DNA from 2 places in the Pseudomonas sp. XS1P51 genome. Region 1 is predicted to be linked to the other one. Evidence: riboswitches for the same ligand, from Rfam matches in the RefSeq annotation. Region 1 holds a riboswitch; the other holds the start of a gene.
The links. A riboswitch is a leader RNA that binds a small molecule or an ion and turns the genes downstream of it on or off. The one in region 1 is predicted to bind cobalamin.

Region 1 (7,432 bases):
CGCTTTTGCATCACCGCATCCCCTGCCAGCAAGCCGACCAGTTCAGCGCGAGTGCCCTCGACATCGGTCAACGAATCGAGCAGATAAAGCATGCCGCCGCATTCAGCCAGCAGCGGTTTCCCGGCGGCATGGTGAGCACGAATGGCGGTCAGCATCGTTGTGTTCCGTGAAAGCGCCACGTGGTGCAATTCAGGGTATCCGCCGGGCAAGTAGAGGCTGCCTGCCTCCGGCAAGCTTGCGTCACGGATCGGCGAAAAAAACAGCAGCTCGGCGCCCATGGCCCGCAGCAGATCCAGGCTCGCGCCATAGGTAAAGGCAAACGCCTCGTCACGGGCCACGGCAATCCGCACGCCGGCCAGCAATGGCTCGGCAGCGATCACATCAGGAGCGGCAAATTCCACCGCCGGCGGCAGCGCGACCTCGCAGCTGCTGGCCAAGGCATTGGCCGCCGCATCGAGACGCAGATCGAGATCATTGAGCTCGCTGGCCTGAACCAGACCAAGATGCCGACTCGGCAATTCGATCCCGGTTTCCCGGGACAACGCACCGTACCAGCGCAAGCCTTCGGTCAGGCTACCTTCGAGCAATTGCGCGTGACGCAACGTGCCGACGCGGTTCGCCAACACCCCGGCGAACGGCAAGTCCGGCTGATAGCGAGCCAGCCCCAGGGCCAGCGCACCAAAGGTCTGCGCCATGGCGGTGCCGTCGATCACGCCAAGCACCGGCACACCAAAGTGTCGCGCCAGATCGGCGCTGGACGGCGTACCGTCGAACAGCCCCATGACGCCTTCGATGAGGATCAGGTCCGCCTCACCGGCTGCTTCCCACAACAATCGACGACTTTCCTGCTCGCCGACCATCCACATGTCCAGTTGATACACCGGCGCACCGCTGGCGCGCTCGAGAATCATCGGGTCGAGGAAATCCGGGCCGCACTTGAACACGCGAACCTTGCGCCCCTGATTGCGATGCAAACGGGCCAACGCAGCGGTGACAGTGGTCTTGCCCTGACCGGAGGCCGGCGCGGCAATCAATACCGCCGGGCAATGACGTGGTTGACTCACAATTCGACGCCTTTTTGCGCTTTGATCCCGGCCTGGAATGCGTGCTTGATCACGCCCATTTCGGTAACGGTGTCGGCCAGTTCAATCATCTCCGGTTTGGCGCCGCGACCGGTAACCACCACATGCTGCATCGGCGGACGCGCCTGCAAATCGCTGAGCACCTGATCGAGATCGAGGTAACCGTGCTTGAGGGCGATGTTCAATTCATCGAGCACCACCAGGCCGATGGACGGATCGCGCAGCAATTCGCGCGACACCGCCCAAGCGGCCTCGGCGGCGGCGATGTCGCGCTGGCGGTCCTGAGTTTCCCAGGTAAAGCCTTCGCCCATTACATGAAAACGCACCTGCTCGGGGAAGCGCCGGAAGAATAATTCTTCGCCGGTGCTGTTGCGGCCCTTGATGAACTGCACCACGCCGCACTGCATGCCATGACCCATGGACCGGGCGAGCATGCCGAACGCCGAACTGCTCTTGCCTTTGCCGTTGCCGGTCAGCACCAGCAGCAGGCCGCATTCATTCGGAGAGTTGGCGATGCGTTCGTCGATTACGGCTTTTTTACGCAACATGCGCGCCAAATGGCGTTCGTCACGATCGGGGGTATCAGTCATGGGGGAGCTCTCCGTTGAGGCTGGAAACGGCGGGCAGGCACAAGAATAGACGGCAAGAAGCCTGGCATCGCCCACCGTGATGCCACTGGATGAATCAGGCCGGTCTCCGGGCTCATGAGCGGCGTTCGCCGGACTGCGCGCCTTCCCATGTCGATTATCGACACAGTGGCTCAAGGCACAGTCTTCACTCATTTACCGTTGCGGGGGCAGCGCCGGGATCGTGATCTTCTTCCCTGGAAGAGATGACTCACCGGCTTCCCTGTTTCACTCTGTCGACCAATGCCACAGAGCACCTGAAACAAGCCGCGAAGGTTAGAGGGTTGGGGGTGGAGCGTCAATTAAAGCCGGGACGCCACTGAGCGAATAACTGCCGTTGATCAACTAAATGACGTCAATCTTGTGCCACACTCACAGCAGTGATATCAAAGAGCCACAACCTGACAACACAATAAGAAGAGGGAGCCACATGCAAGGCATGATCATCAGCAACCCGAAGCTGGAATTCCTGCGTCCGGTGCTGGAACGCTGGTTTGACTGTATCGACCGCTACAATGCCGTGCGTGGCGATAACGACACGCCTTACTGGTACGACGAAAAAGCCAACCTCGGGTTGCTCTCCGCGGCTGCCTGGATGGCGGAAATGGTCACGCTGCAACAAACGCCAACCCGCAAACAGAACGAAGAAGGTGAACGCAACGCCCGCGCCGATCTGTTTATCGCCACCCCCGAAGAACGCGCCTACCTTCAGGCCACTCAACGCTGGCCGCGGGTCAACAGTCTGAACCTGAGTCAGGCCCTGATCGATATCACCAGCGACGCGAAAAGGATCGCCTACGCCAGCGACCTGAAACTCGGCTGCCTGTTCGTTGCACCGCAAAAGGCCCAGCATAGTGCTACGCCGGAAGAGCTTCAGGACATGGTCGACGACCTGCAAAAGGAACATACCTGCGCCGTGGCCTGGTATTTCCCGTACGCCTATCGCAAGTTGCGCAACGAAGCCGGCAACTATCACCCCGGCATTGCCATCTTGCTCAGGGAAGCCCGCGGCTGACCGGTTGAACCATCGCACGACTAAGCTTCTCTATGATTAGGTCAATGCATTCATAGGGAAGATCAGCATGCGCAAGCCCCAGCTCGTTCTCGTCATCGCGCTCGCCGGAGGGCTCGCCGCCTGTGGTGAAACCTCCAGCCTGCAAGTCTCCGACGGCACCGGACCGTCGCCCAAACTGCCAGAACCGAACAAGACCCTGATCCCGACGGTGAACATCGCCCCGGCGATCGGCTGGCCGGACGGTGCCAAACCCACCGCCGCGGCGGGGACTCAGGTGGCGGCGTTTGCCGAAGGGCTCGATCACCCGCGCTGGCTCTATGTGCTGCCCAATGGCGACGTGCTGGTCGCTGAAACCAACGCACCACCCAAACCCGATGACGGCAAAGGCATTCGTGGCTGGGTCATGGGTAAAGTCATGGGCCGGGCCGGTGCTGGCGTACCGAGCCCGAACCGCATCACATTGCTGCGGGACAAGGATCACGACGGCATCGCCGAAACCCGCACAGTGTTTCTGGAAAACCTCAATTCACCGTTCGGCATGACCCTGATCGGCAATGACCTGTACGTCGCCGACACGGATCGCCTGCTGCGCTTCCACTATGAAAATGGCGATACGGCGATCAAGTCGCAGCCGATCAAAGTGGTCGACCTGCCGGGCGGCACGCTGAATCACCACTGGACCAAAAACGTCATCGCCAGCAAGGACGGGAGCAAGCTGTACGTCACGGTGGGCTCCAACAGCAATGTCGGCGAAAACGGCCTGGATCAGGAAGAAGGTCGCGCGGCGATCTGGGAAGTGGACCGCGCCACCGGCAACCATCGGATCTTCGCCTCGGGGATTCGCAATCCAAACGGCCTGGCCTGGGAGCCGCAGAGCGGCGCGCTGTGGACGGCGGTCAATGAGCGGGACGAAATCGGCAGCGACCTGGTGCCGGACTACATCACTTCCGTGAAGGACGGCGGGTTCTACGGCTGGCCTTACAGCTATTACGGCCAGCACGTCGACATTCGCGTCGAACCGCAAAACCCGGACCTTGTGGCCAAAGCCATTGCGCCGGACTACGCGGTCGGTCCGCATACCGCGTCGCTGGGCCTGACGTTTGCCGAAGGCAACGCACTGCCGGCGCAGTTCAAGGAAGGCGCATTCATCGGCCAGCACGGCTCGTGGAATCGCAAGCCGCACAGTGGTTATAAAGTGATTTTCGTGCCGTTCGCGGGGGGAAAACCGAACGGGCAACCGGTTGATGTGCTCACAGGCTTCCTCACTGACGACGAAAAAGCCATGGGCCGTCCGGTGGGCGTGGTGATTGATCAGCAGGGAGGTTTGCTGGTGGCGGATGATGTGGGGAACAAGGTGTGGCGCGTATCCGCGACTAAATAAAGATCAAAAGATCGCAGCCTTCGGCAGCTCCTACAGGGTGTACGCCATCCAATGTAGGAGCTGCCGAAGGCTGCGATCCTTTCAACGACCACCTACTTCTTGCGGCACAACGTTAATCCATCCCCCAACGGCAACAACGACAGATCCACACGCAAATCATCCTTCAAGGCGCGATTGAGCGCCTGGATGGCGCGGGTGTCTTCGCTTTCCGGATTCGCCTCCAGCACCCTTCCGCTCCACAGCGTGTTATCGAACACCGCCAGGCCACCAACGCGCAGCAGACGCAGCGCATGCTCCAGATAGCCAGGATAGTTGGCCTTGTCGGCATCGATGAAGATCAGATCGAATTGCCCTGGCTGATCCAGCTGGCTCAGGGTTTCCAGTGCAGGTGCCAGGCGCAGGTCAATTCGATCGGCGAGCCCGGCCTCCTGCCAGTAACGGCGCGCGATGGCGTTGTAGTCACCGGGAATATCACAGCAGATCAGCGAACCGTCATCTGGCAATGCCGCCGCCATGCACAGGGCGCTATAACCGGTGAAGGTGCCGACTTCCAGCAGCTTTCTGGCGCCGGTGAGCTTCACCAGCAACGCGAGGAACTGCCCCTGCTCCGGCGCCACCTGCCAGCGTGCCATGGGCAGCGCCTGGGTTTCGTCGCGCAGGCGCTTGAGCAGCGGCGTTTCCCGCAGGGAAACGTCGAGCAGGTATTGATACAGGGAATCGTCGAGATTGAGCGTGCGAGCGGTCATGACAACCTCTGCCAACTAGGGATTGCGCGCCAGGTGCTCAGGTTGCAAAACGCGCTTGGCGCTCAGGTAGGCTTTCTGCCAATAAGCCTTGGACAAGCTGTCGAGCTTCACCGTGCCACCGGTGGCCGGCGCATGGACGAAGCGACCTTCACCGACGTAGATCCCGGCATGGCTGACCTGAGAGCCGCCATTGGTGGCGAAGAAAATCAGGTCGCCGGTTTGCAGGCCTTCCTTGCCTACACTGGCCGCTTGCATGCTGATCATCTCGCGAGTGGTGCGTGGCAAGGAAATACCCGCAACATCACGGTAGACATAGCCGATCAGCCCGCTGCAATCAAAGCCCGAATCCGGTGTGTTGCCACCCCAGCGATAGGGCGTGCCAACGAGCCCGAGCGCGCGAAACAGCACGTCTTCCGCTTCTGGCGAAAAGGCTTGGGAGGGACCGAATACGATGGGAGCGCGAACCACCGGCGCAGGCGGCGGTGTGCGACTGGCGCAAGCGCTGAGCAGCGCTGCGAAGAACATGATTGCGAGGCGGGCCGACATCGTCATAAGCAGAACATCCTGATCTGGCTGCGGCTTTTTCCACCGACAGGGCAGAAAAGAAAACCGCCTGCGCAAGACGCAGGCGGTTTGCCATCAATAATAGATCAGGATTCTAGCGGCTACGCGGCAAACTTCAAGTAAGACTTTAAGTTCGCCTTACAAACCATCCGCCTACTCTGTTGCAGAGAGTCGTTTTGTCGCCACAGACGTGGCGGCAGCTTGAAAGGCTTACTTGCGTGCCGTAACCACGGTCGGGGCCATCGCGAGTGCGCGCTTGGCTTCGATAAAGGTCTTGCTCCAGTAGCTGTCGCCCAGGCTATCGACCCGGACCCCACCGCTTTTGCGGCTGCTGGAGTGGATGAACTGGTTGTCACCGAGGTAGATCCCGGCGTGGCTTACACGACCGCGACGACCATTGGTGGCGAAGAACAGCAGATCGCCGGGCTTGAGGGCACTGCGAGCCACCAGCGGAGCGTCCACGTTAATCATTTCGCGAGTGGAGCGCGGCAGGTTCATGCCGGCCTCTTCACGAAACAGGTAACCGATGAAGCCGCTGCAATCGAAGCCGGCTTCGGAGGTGCCGCCGAAACGGTAACGGGTACCGATCAGGGACATGCCACGTTCGAGAATGCTGTCGGCCAGAACCGGAAGCTGGTACGACTTGCCGTCGGCGAAGTCTGCCAGTTCTTTATCGGTGGCCAGCTCTTCCTGGAAAAGAACGGAAGAAGATTGGGCGGTAACTGAATTTTTAACCTGCTGTTGTTGCTCTTGCTGAGTCACTGGAGAGTGGGCAGCGCAACCGAACAACAGGGTGACGAGTGCGAGAGGCACGAGGGGTGCAAAGCGATTTAGCATGGGCACGACCGTGGCTGATAGTTGTAAAGAAGCCGAGACTATGCCCGCTATCAACCTCATTTGCAAATTCAATCGAACTTTATGTGACTTCTTGGTTTCGCGCTTACATCTAAGCGCTTAAGCCCCATTTAGACACTCGCGCAGCCTGCAACCCTGTAGGAAAGCGGATTTTCTGGCGCCTGAAATACGCCAAAACCCCGCCAGGGCTTGGCTTTACCAGCCCAGAGTCTCTTTCAGGAACGGAATCGTCAGCTTGCGCTGAGCCTGAAGGGAGGCCTGATCGAGACGTTCAAGCAACTCGAAAAGCGCACTCATGCTGCGGGTACCGCGAGTCAAAATGAAATGTCCGACCTCGTCGGTCAGGTGCAGGCCGCGCCGGGAAGCACGCAGTTGCAAGGCACGCAGTTTGTCTTCGTCGGACAGCGGGCGCATCTGGAAGATCAGCGCCAGGGTCAGACGGGATTTGAGGTCCGCCAGCTTCACCGGCAGTTCACGCGGGGATGTCGACGCGGCGATCAGCAGCCGCCGACCGCTGTCACGCAGACGATTGAACAGATGGAACAACGCCTCTTCCCAATCCGCCCGCCCGGCGACTGCTTGCAGGTCATCCAGGCACACCAGTTCGTATTGTTCGAGGTTGTCGAGGATTTCGATGCCACGATCCAGCAGTTCGGCCAATGGCAGATACACCGCCGGCTCTCCCAACTGCTCGAAGCGCAGGCAGGCCGCCTGCAACAAATGCGTACGCCCTACCCCGTCCTTGCCCCAGAGATAAATCAGGCTTTCGGTCCAGCCGGCATCGGCTTCGCAAAGCCGCTCGACATAGCCGAGTGCAGCGGCATTGGCGCCTGGGTAGTAATTGATAAAGGTAGCGTCATCACGCAGACGCACACCTAGGGGCAGCTGAATCGGTTTCATGCTGACTGAACAGTTCCAAAGGAACCGTTAGTGGCCTCTGTGTAAAGTTTGCGAAGTTTATACCCGTGACGCTGACCGCACAATGCGACAGACCATAAGCAAAATCAAAGGTTTGCGTTAATGCACCGGTTTTATGGCTGTTTCTTTGGCGCTACAGGTGACAGTCACGCGAAGGATACAGGCCAGCCCGGCAATGAACCGGGCGGCCCGCAATGAGCCATCAACAAGCCTTATAGCCCAGGCTCGTCGACACCCCCGTACAT
Region 2 (7,432 bases), 2.3 Mb from region 1:
GCTGACCATCAAGGCGCCAAACGCCAAAGTGCCGATGGTCAATGCCGACAGCCCGGTCAACGAGCGCATCAACTACTACCTGCAAACCGAGATCAACCCGGGGCTGGCCAGCCACGGCGGTCAGGTCAGCCTGATCGATGTGGTCGAGGACGGCATCGCCGTTCTGAAATTCGGCGGCGGTTGCCAGGGCTGCGGCCAGGCAGACGTCACCCTGCGCGAAGGCATCGAGCGTACCTTGCTCGAGCGCATTCCCGAGCTCAAGGGTGTTCGTGACGTCACCGACCACACGCAGAAAGAAAACGCCTACTACTAAGGTGTTCGCTGCGACATGAAAAAACGGCGCCCCGTGAGCGCCGTTTTTTTATGGGTGATCGGTTGAAGCCTAAAAGATCGCAGCCTTCGGCAGCTCCTACGGGTGTATGCAATTCCCCTGTAGGAGCTGCCGAAGGCTGCGATCTTTTGATCTTATGGGCGATACAAATGCGCATGCCCAGCGCGGTACAGTGATGACTCACTGAAGTGATCGCTACCCAGCACCCGGCCCACCAGAATCAACGCCGTACGCCGAAACCCCTTGGCTTCTACCTTCCCGGCAATATCCGCCAGCGTCCCTACGACCCAATCCTGATCCGGCCAGGTCGCCCGGTGAATCACTGCGATCGGACAATCCGCGCCGTAATGCGGCAGCAATTCGACCAGGATTTTCTCCAGATGATTGACCCCCAAGTGAATCGCCATGGTTGCCCCATGCTGCGCCAGACTCCCCAACTCTTCGCCGGCCGGCATCGCGGTCTTGTCGGCGTAGCGAGTCAGAATCACGCTCTGCGACACGTCCGGCAAGGTCAGTTCCGCCCCCAGAAGCGCCGCGCAGGCGGCCGTGGCGGTCACACCGGGAATGATTTCAAACGCAATGCCGAGTTCACGCAGATAACGAATCTGCTCGCCAATGGCGCCATACAGGCTCGGATCGCCGGAATGCACCCGAGCGACATCCTGGCCGTTGGCATCGGCGGTCTTGATCAGCTCGATGATCTGTTCCAGGTGCAGTTCGGCGCTGTTGACCACCTGTTCGGCCTGATGGCCCTCCAGCACGGCGGCGGGCACCAACGATCCGGCATAGATGATCACCGGGCAGCTGCGAATCAGTCGTTGGCCTTTGACGGTGATCAGTTCCGGGTCGCCGGGACCTGCGCCAATGAAGTAGACGGTCATCGTCGTTTCCTGTCAGAAAAAAGGGGGCAGGGCAGGCTTCAGATGAAGAATGCTCATGATCGAAGGCGGGGATTATCGGGGATTTTACGCAGCACAGGCCAATGCCAAGGTTGCCTGGGCATATTTTTGTCGTGGAATCAGCAGTTTTGCCGGGGCCTGGGCCAGTTGCTCAGCAAGGGCCAGCGCGGCACTTTCCGCTACGCCGTAGCAGCCGGTGCGTTCGAACGCGATGTCCGAATGATGGCTGAGTTGCGGTTGATAGCCAGCCAATTGTTCACTGCTAAAGTACATCAGCGGCAGCGCGAGTTGTTCGGCGAGCTCGATCAAGCCAGGTTCATCGCGTTTCAGTTCGATGCTGGCCAGCGCCTTGATCTGGTGCAGTTCGATTTGATGAGCCTGTAACGCCTGATCGAGCAACGCCCGCAGCGTGCTGACGGGGCAGCCGCGTTGGCAGCCCAGGCCGACCACCAGGGTCGGCGCTGCGCTGACATCAGTCATGCGTGGTATTGGCCATCGCTTTTGCGGCGGAACAACCAGGCACTGATCAGGCCCAAGGCCAGCCAGAACGCCACGTTGGTCAGCTGCGAAGCGATTTTGAACTGCGATTCCAGCACTTCCGGAGCGAGCATCGAATGGACTTCCGGTTGCGGCGCGCCGATCACATGGGGAACGGCCAGGATCGCCACGCCGAGGATTTTCATCAGCCAGTGGCGGCTGAACACGATCAGGGCGATACCGACAGCGGTGGAGGCGGCTGTACCGATCCACCAGATCTGCCGTTGCGCCAGATCGGCAGCGACAGTGCCCGGCAGCTCAGGTGGCAGGCCCAGCGTCGGCGCCAGTACGAACGTCGCATAACCGGCCAAGCCCCAGAGCAGGCCCTGAGAGGTTTTAGTCGGTGCGCGCAAGGTGTAGAGACCAGCGAGCATCAGGGCGAAACCCACGGCAACCACCAGATTACCCCCGGTGGTCGACAGCACGCGCTGCCAGCCGTCTTCCGGCTCCCAGGCTTCGGCATCGTGGGTGTGAGCGGCGACGGCACCTGCGGCGTGTTCGTGGATTTCAACAGCGGCCGGCTCGGATTTTTCGTAGGTCTCGGCTTGTAAAATCAGTGGCGAGACCCAGAAACTTTGCAGCAGCGTCAGCAACAGGGCGGCCAGCAGCCCGGTGAAACCTGCGGTTTGCGCAATACGCTTGATCATGTCGGCAGGTCTCAATGGCACGGGAATGCGGCGCTGTGACGGGTATCGTGAGCGGCGTTGTGCACCGCTTCGATGTGCGAGAAACCGGCGAAATACACAAGGCACGCGCCCAGGATCGACGCACACACGGCGGCGGTCAGGCGTTGAGTTTGGGTCGTGGTGCTGCTGGCGGTGCTCTTATCGGTGTTGCTGGGGCCGGTACTGCTGATGATCGACATGGCGCTTCCCTCTGGTCTGTCAGCGGGTGAATAGAGCGCATGGAGGACCCCTGCGAATCGCGCACGCAGAGGCTCAAACAGCGCCCGCCCACCGCGGGTTTGTTATTCAGTGAACGTAACGGTCACTGTGTGTTGCGGGCCGGTCTCCGGGCTCACGAGGGGCTTGGGCTGACGCCGAAACCTGCAAGAATCACCTTCCCATGCCGAACTGCTGGCACAGTGGATTTGATCCTTCGCTCGCTTACCGTTGCGGGGGCAGCACCGGACTGACATGGCTTTGAGTAAAGCACATGATTCACCGGTTTCCCGTTTCACCCTGTGAAGGGCACCCGTAACAAGGCGTGTAGGAGAGCATGGCCGGGGGCTGGGCGTCAATTGGCATGGGTTCTCAACTCGGCACTGAAGTGACTTCATCGCGAGCAGGCTCGCTCCCACATTCGATTGCGGCCAACTGTGGGAGCGAGCCTGCTCGCGAAGGGGCCGGTGACGACGCTACAAGACATTGACCCGCCCCCAAGCGATGCGTAGCCTTGCGCTTTCGAGGTTCTTCGGCGTTTGCCGAAGCTAAGAAGGGAACGCGGTCGATGCCGCGGCTGCCCCCGCAACTGTGAACGGTGATGTTCGCTGCCACGCCACTGCAAGCCCTATCGATCGGGCACGCGGGAAGGCGCAGCCAACGCCAGTCCAACGACTGGCAAGCCGTCAGCCAGGAGACCTGCCTCGACACAGATTCTCACTACAACCGGGCGGGGTGATCCGGTGGCGAACTCTCCCGCGCGCGCATCCGTCGCAGCGATTGTCGTCCCGTATGCCCGCCACCTTGCCAAAGGGCATCCGATGAAAACACTGGCCAAACTTCCCGTCACCATCGTTACCGGCTTCCTCGGCTCGGGCAAAACCACTTTGCTGCGGCACATGCTCGACAATGCTCAAGGCCGTCGCATTGCGGTGATCGTCAACGAGTTCGGCGAGCTGGGCATCGACGGCGAAATCCTCAAGCAGTGCTCCATTGGCTGCACCGAAGAAGAAGCCAACGGCCGCGTCTATGAACTGGCCAACGGCTGCCTGTGCTGCACCGTTCAGGAAGAATTCTTCCCGGTGATGCGCGAACTCGTCGCCCGTCGCGGCGACCTCGATCACATCCTCATCGAAACCTCGGGCCTGGCCCTGCCAAAGCCGCTGGTTCAAGCCTTCCAGTGGCCGGAAATCCGCAGCGCCTGCACCGTTGACGCGGTCATCACCGTCGTCGACAGCCCGGCCGTCGCCGCCGGCACCTTCGCCGCATTCCCGGACCAGGTCGACGCCCAGCGCAAGCTCGACCCGAACCTGGATCACGAATCGCCACTGCACGAGCTGTTCGCCGATCAACTGGCCAGCGCCGACCTGGTGATCCTCAACAAGGCTGACCTGATCAGCCCTGAAGACCTGGCCCGCGTGCGCCTGGAAGTCGCCGAAGAGCTGCCACCCGCGGTAAAAGTCATCGAAGCCAGCAGCGGTCGCCTGCCACTGGACGTACTGATCGGCCTTGGTGCCGGCTCCGAAGAACACATCGACAGCCGTCACAGCCATCACGATCACCACCATGAAGGTGAAGACGATCACGATCACGATGCATTTGATTCGATCTCCATCGAACTGCCGCAAGCCGACGAAAGCCTGCTGATGGACGCGCTGACCCAACTGGTGGTCAAGCACGGCATCCTGCGCGTCAAGGGTTTCGCCGCGATCCCGAACAAACCGATGCGCCTGTTGATCCAGGGCGTGGGCACGCGTTTCGACAAGCATTTTGACCGTCAGTGGGGCGCCGATGAAGCGCGTACCACCCGCCTGGTGTTGATCGGTCAGGAGCTGGACGCCGCTCAACTCGAAGCGCAATTGCGCGCTGCACTCAGCGTTTAAGCCATGCACCTGCTCAGGACCCAGCCCGGCGGTTTCGTGTCGGATGACAACATCGCCGACCTTGGACAAACCCCCGCCGAGCTGGTGATCCTGTGCAGCGGCGATTCCAGCCTGGCGCTGCTCGCCGAAGCGGCGCAGCAGTTGCCCGACGATTACCCGAGCGTGCGTCTGGCCAACCCGATGCAGGTGCAGAATCACGCGTCGGTCGACCTGTATGTCGACGAAGTGCTGCGCCACGCCAAGGTGATCTTGATTTCACTGCACGGCGGCATCGCTTATTGGCGGTATGGCGTCGAGCGTCTGGTGGAGTTGTCCGAGCGCGGTGTGCAGCTGATTCTGGTGCCCGGCGATGATCGCCCCGACCCGGAGCTCAGCGACCTGAGCACGGTGGTTGCCGAGGACCGCGACCGGCTCTGGCATTACCTGCGTCAGGGCGGCATGGCCAATGCCCTTGACCTGTTTCGCTGCCTCGCCAATCGCTGGCTGGATCGCGACTACGCCTGGGCCGAGCCGCAAACCCTGCCACGCACGGCGATTTACCATCCACAAAAAAAACCGGCGGCACTGAGCGATTGGCACGCCGACTGGCAGGCCGATCAGCCGGTGGCGGCGGTGCTGTTTTACCGCTCGCATTTGCAGGCGGCGAACACCGCGTTCATCGATGTTTTCTGCCAGCGTTTGCAAGCGGCGGGGTTGAACCCGTTGCCGATTGCCGTGGCCAGTTTGAAAGAACCCGGCTGCCTGACGGTGGTCGAGGATTGGCTGGACGAGGTTGAGGCCGGGGTGATTCTCAACACCACCGGTTTTGCCCAGTCCAGTCCAGAAGCGCCGCACCTGCGGCCGTTTCGCCGCAACATCCCGGTGATCCAGGCCATCTGCGCCCAGGACAACGAACCCGGTTGGCGAGCGAGCGAGCAGGGCCTCGGGCCGCGAGATTTGGCGATGCACATCGCGCTGCCTGAACTGGACGGGCGGATCATCAGCCGGCCGATCAGCTTCAAGGACCTGGCGTGGCGCAGCGAGCGCAGTCAGTCCGATGTGGTCTGCTACCGGCCACAACCGGAACGCATGGACTTTGTCGCTGAACTGGCGCGGCGCTGGATCGATCTGGCGCGGCGTCCCAACGCTGAAAAACGCATCGCCCTGATCTTCGCCAACTACCCGACCCGCGACGGTCGTATCGGCAATGGCGTTGGCCTCGATACGCCGGCCGTCGCGTTGAATATCCTGCGTGCGCTTCATGAGGAGGGTTATCCGCTACCGGCCGGACTGCCGGACAGCGGCACCGCGCTGATCCAGCAATTGCTCGGCGGTGTCAGCAACGACCTCGACACCCTCGACCAGCGTCCCTGTCAGCAAAGCCTGGCGATGGACGACTATCTGCTGATGTTCAACGCGCTCCCCGAAGCCAACCGCCAGGCTGTGCTGGAACGCTGGGGCGCACCTGAAAGCGACCCGATGTGCCGGGGCGGGCGAATGATGATCGCCGGGCTGCGTTTCGGCCTGACCTTCGTCGGCATTCAACCGGCCCGGGGTTATCAGGTCGACCCGAGCGCGGTCTATCACGACCCGGACCTGGTGCCGCCCCACGGCTATCTGGCGTTCTACTTCTGGTTGCGCAACACCTATGGCGCCCACGGTGTGATCCACGTCGGCAAGCACGGCAACCTCGAATGGCTGCCAGGCAAAGGCGTCGGCCTTTCGGAAAACTGCTGGCCGGATGCGTTGCTCGGGCCGTTGCCGAATATCTATCCGTTTATCGTCAACGACCCGGGTGAGGGCGCCCAGGCCAAGCGTCGCACGCAAGCGGTGATCATCGATCACCTGATGCCGCCGCTGACCCGCGCCGAAACCTACGGTCCGCTGCGCAATCTTGAGTTGTTGGCCGACGAATATTACGAAGCGCAATTGCTCGATCCACGCCGCGCCCGGGAATTGCAGCGCGACATCCTGCAACTGGTGCGCGACACGCACATCGACCGTGAACTGCAACTGGACGAAAAACTCGACAGCGACGCCGATGCGGCAATCTGGCTGCCGCGTCTGGACACTTATTTGTGCGACTTGAAAGAGTCGCAGATCCGCGATGGTCTGCATGTGTTCGGCGAGTCGCCGACCGGGCGTTTGCGCATCGACACCTTGTTGGCTTTGTTGCGGATTCCCCGTGGCGATGGGCGAGGGGCGCAATCGAGTTTACTGCGGGCGCTGGCCAAGGCGTTCACGCTGGGCTTCGATCCGCTGGATTGCGCTTTGGCCGAGCCCTGGGCCGGGCCGCGTCCAATTGAACTGCAATTGCTTAACGATGAAGTCTGGCGCACCGCAGGTGATACCCGCGAACGCCTGGAACTGTTCGCCGCGCAACTGATCTCGCAGGCACTAAACCAACCCCGAACCATCCCCGACCCCTGTGGGAGCGAGCCTGCTCGCGAAAGCGGTGGGTCAATCGATAATGATGTTGAAAGATCAACCGCTTCGCGAGCAGGCTCGCTCCCACAGGAGGCGAATTGGTCTGAGGTTGGCGCCATCCTCGACCACCTGCGCGAAGTCGTCGCACCGCGTCTGGACGCCTGCGGCCCGGCAGAAATGCGCGGTCTGCTCGACGCACTGAGCGGCCGTTTCGTCCCGGCCGGCCCCAGTGGTGCGCCGAGTCGCGGTCGTCTGGACGTGCTGCCGACCGGGCGCAACTTCTATTCGGTGGACGTGCGCAACCTGCCGACCACCACCGCGTGGCGCATCGGTTTCCAGTCGGCCAACCTGATTCTTGAACGGCACCTGCAGGACCACGGCGATCACCTGCGCCAGCTCGGCCTGTCGGTCTGGGGCACCGCGACCATGCGCACCGGCGGCGACGACATCGCCCAGGCCATGGCGCTGATGGGTGTGCGCCCGGTCTGGGCCACA

Region 2: another riboswitch for cobalamin. It lies ahead of cobW (cobalamin biosynthesis protein CobW); the one in region 1 lies ahead of cobO (cob(I)yrinic acid a,c-diamide adenosyltransferase).

Annotation. Positions count from the first base shown of each region.
Region 1 covers NZ_CM142707.1:7,068,353-7,075,784, reverse strand. Annotated here, with positions in the region: gene ACYZUD_RS32715 (cobyrinate a,c-diamide synthase) at 1-1,064, opposite strand, end outside; gene cobO (cob(I)yrinic acid a,c-diamide adenosyltransferase) at 1,061-1,672, opposite strand; cobalamin riboswitch at 1,753-1,984, opposite strand; gene ACYZUD_RS32705 (hypothetical protein) at 2,139-2,723, shown strand; gene ACYZUD_RS32700 (PQQ-dependent sugar dehydrogenase) at 2,791-4,104, shown strand; gene ACYZUD_RS32695 (O-methyltransferase) at 4,197-4,850, opposite strand; gene ACYZUD_RS32690 (C40 family peptidase) at 4,866-5,402, opposite strand; gene ACYZUD_RS32685 (C40 family peptidase) at 5,625-6,251, opposite strand; gene hda (DnaA regulatory inactivator Hda) at 6,465-7,169, opposite strand; gene ACYZUD_RS32675 (AI-2E family transporter) at 7,400-7,432, opposite strand, start outside.
Region 2 covers NZ_CM142707.1:2,103,231-2,110,662, reverse strand. Annotated here, with positions in the region: gene nfuA (Fe-S biogenesis protein NfuA) at 1-313, shown strand, start outside; gene cobM (precorrin-4 C(11)-methyltransferase) at 466-1,212, opposite strand; gene ACYZUD_RS09655 (cobalamin biosynthesis protein) at 1,297-1,710, opposite strand; gene ACYZUD_RS09650 (CbtA family protein) at 1,707-2,414, opposite strand; gene ACYZUD_RS09645 (CbtB domain-containing protein) at 2,426-2,632, opposite strand; cobalamin riboswitch at 2,753-2,980, opposite strand; cobalamin riboswitch at 3,157-3,369, shown strand; gene cobW (cobalamin biosynthesis protein CobW) at 3,470-4,531, shown strand; gene cobN (cobaltochelatase subunit CobN) at 4,535-7,432, shown strand, end outside.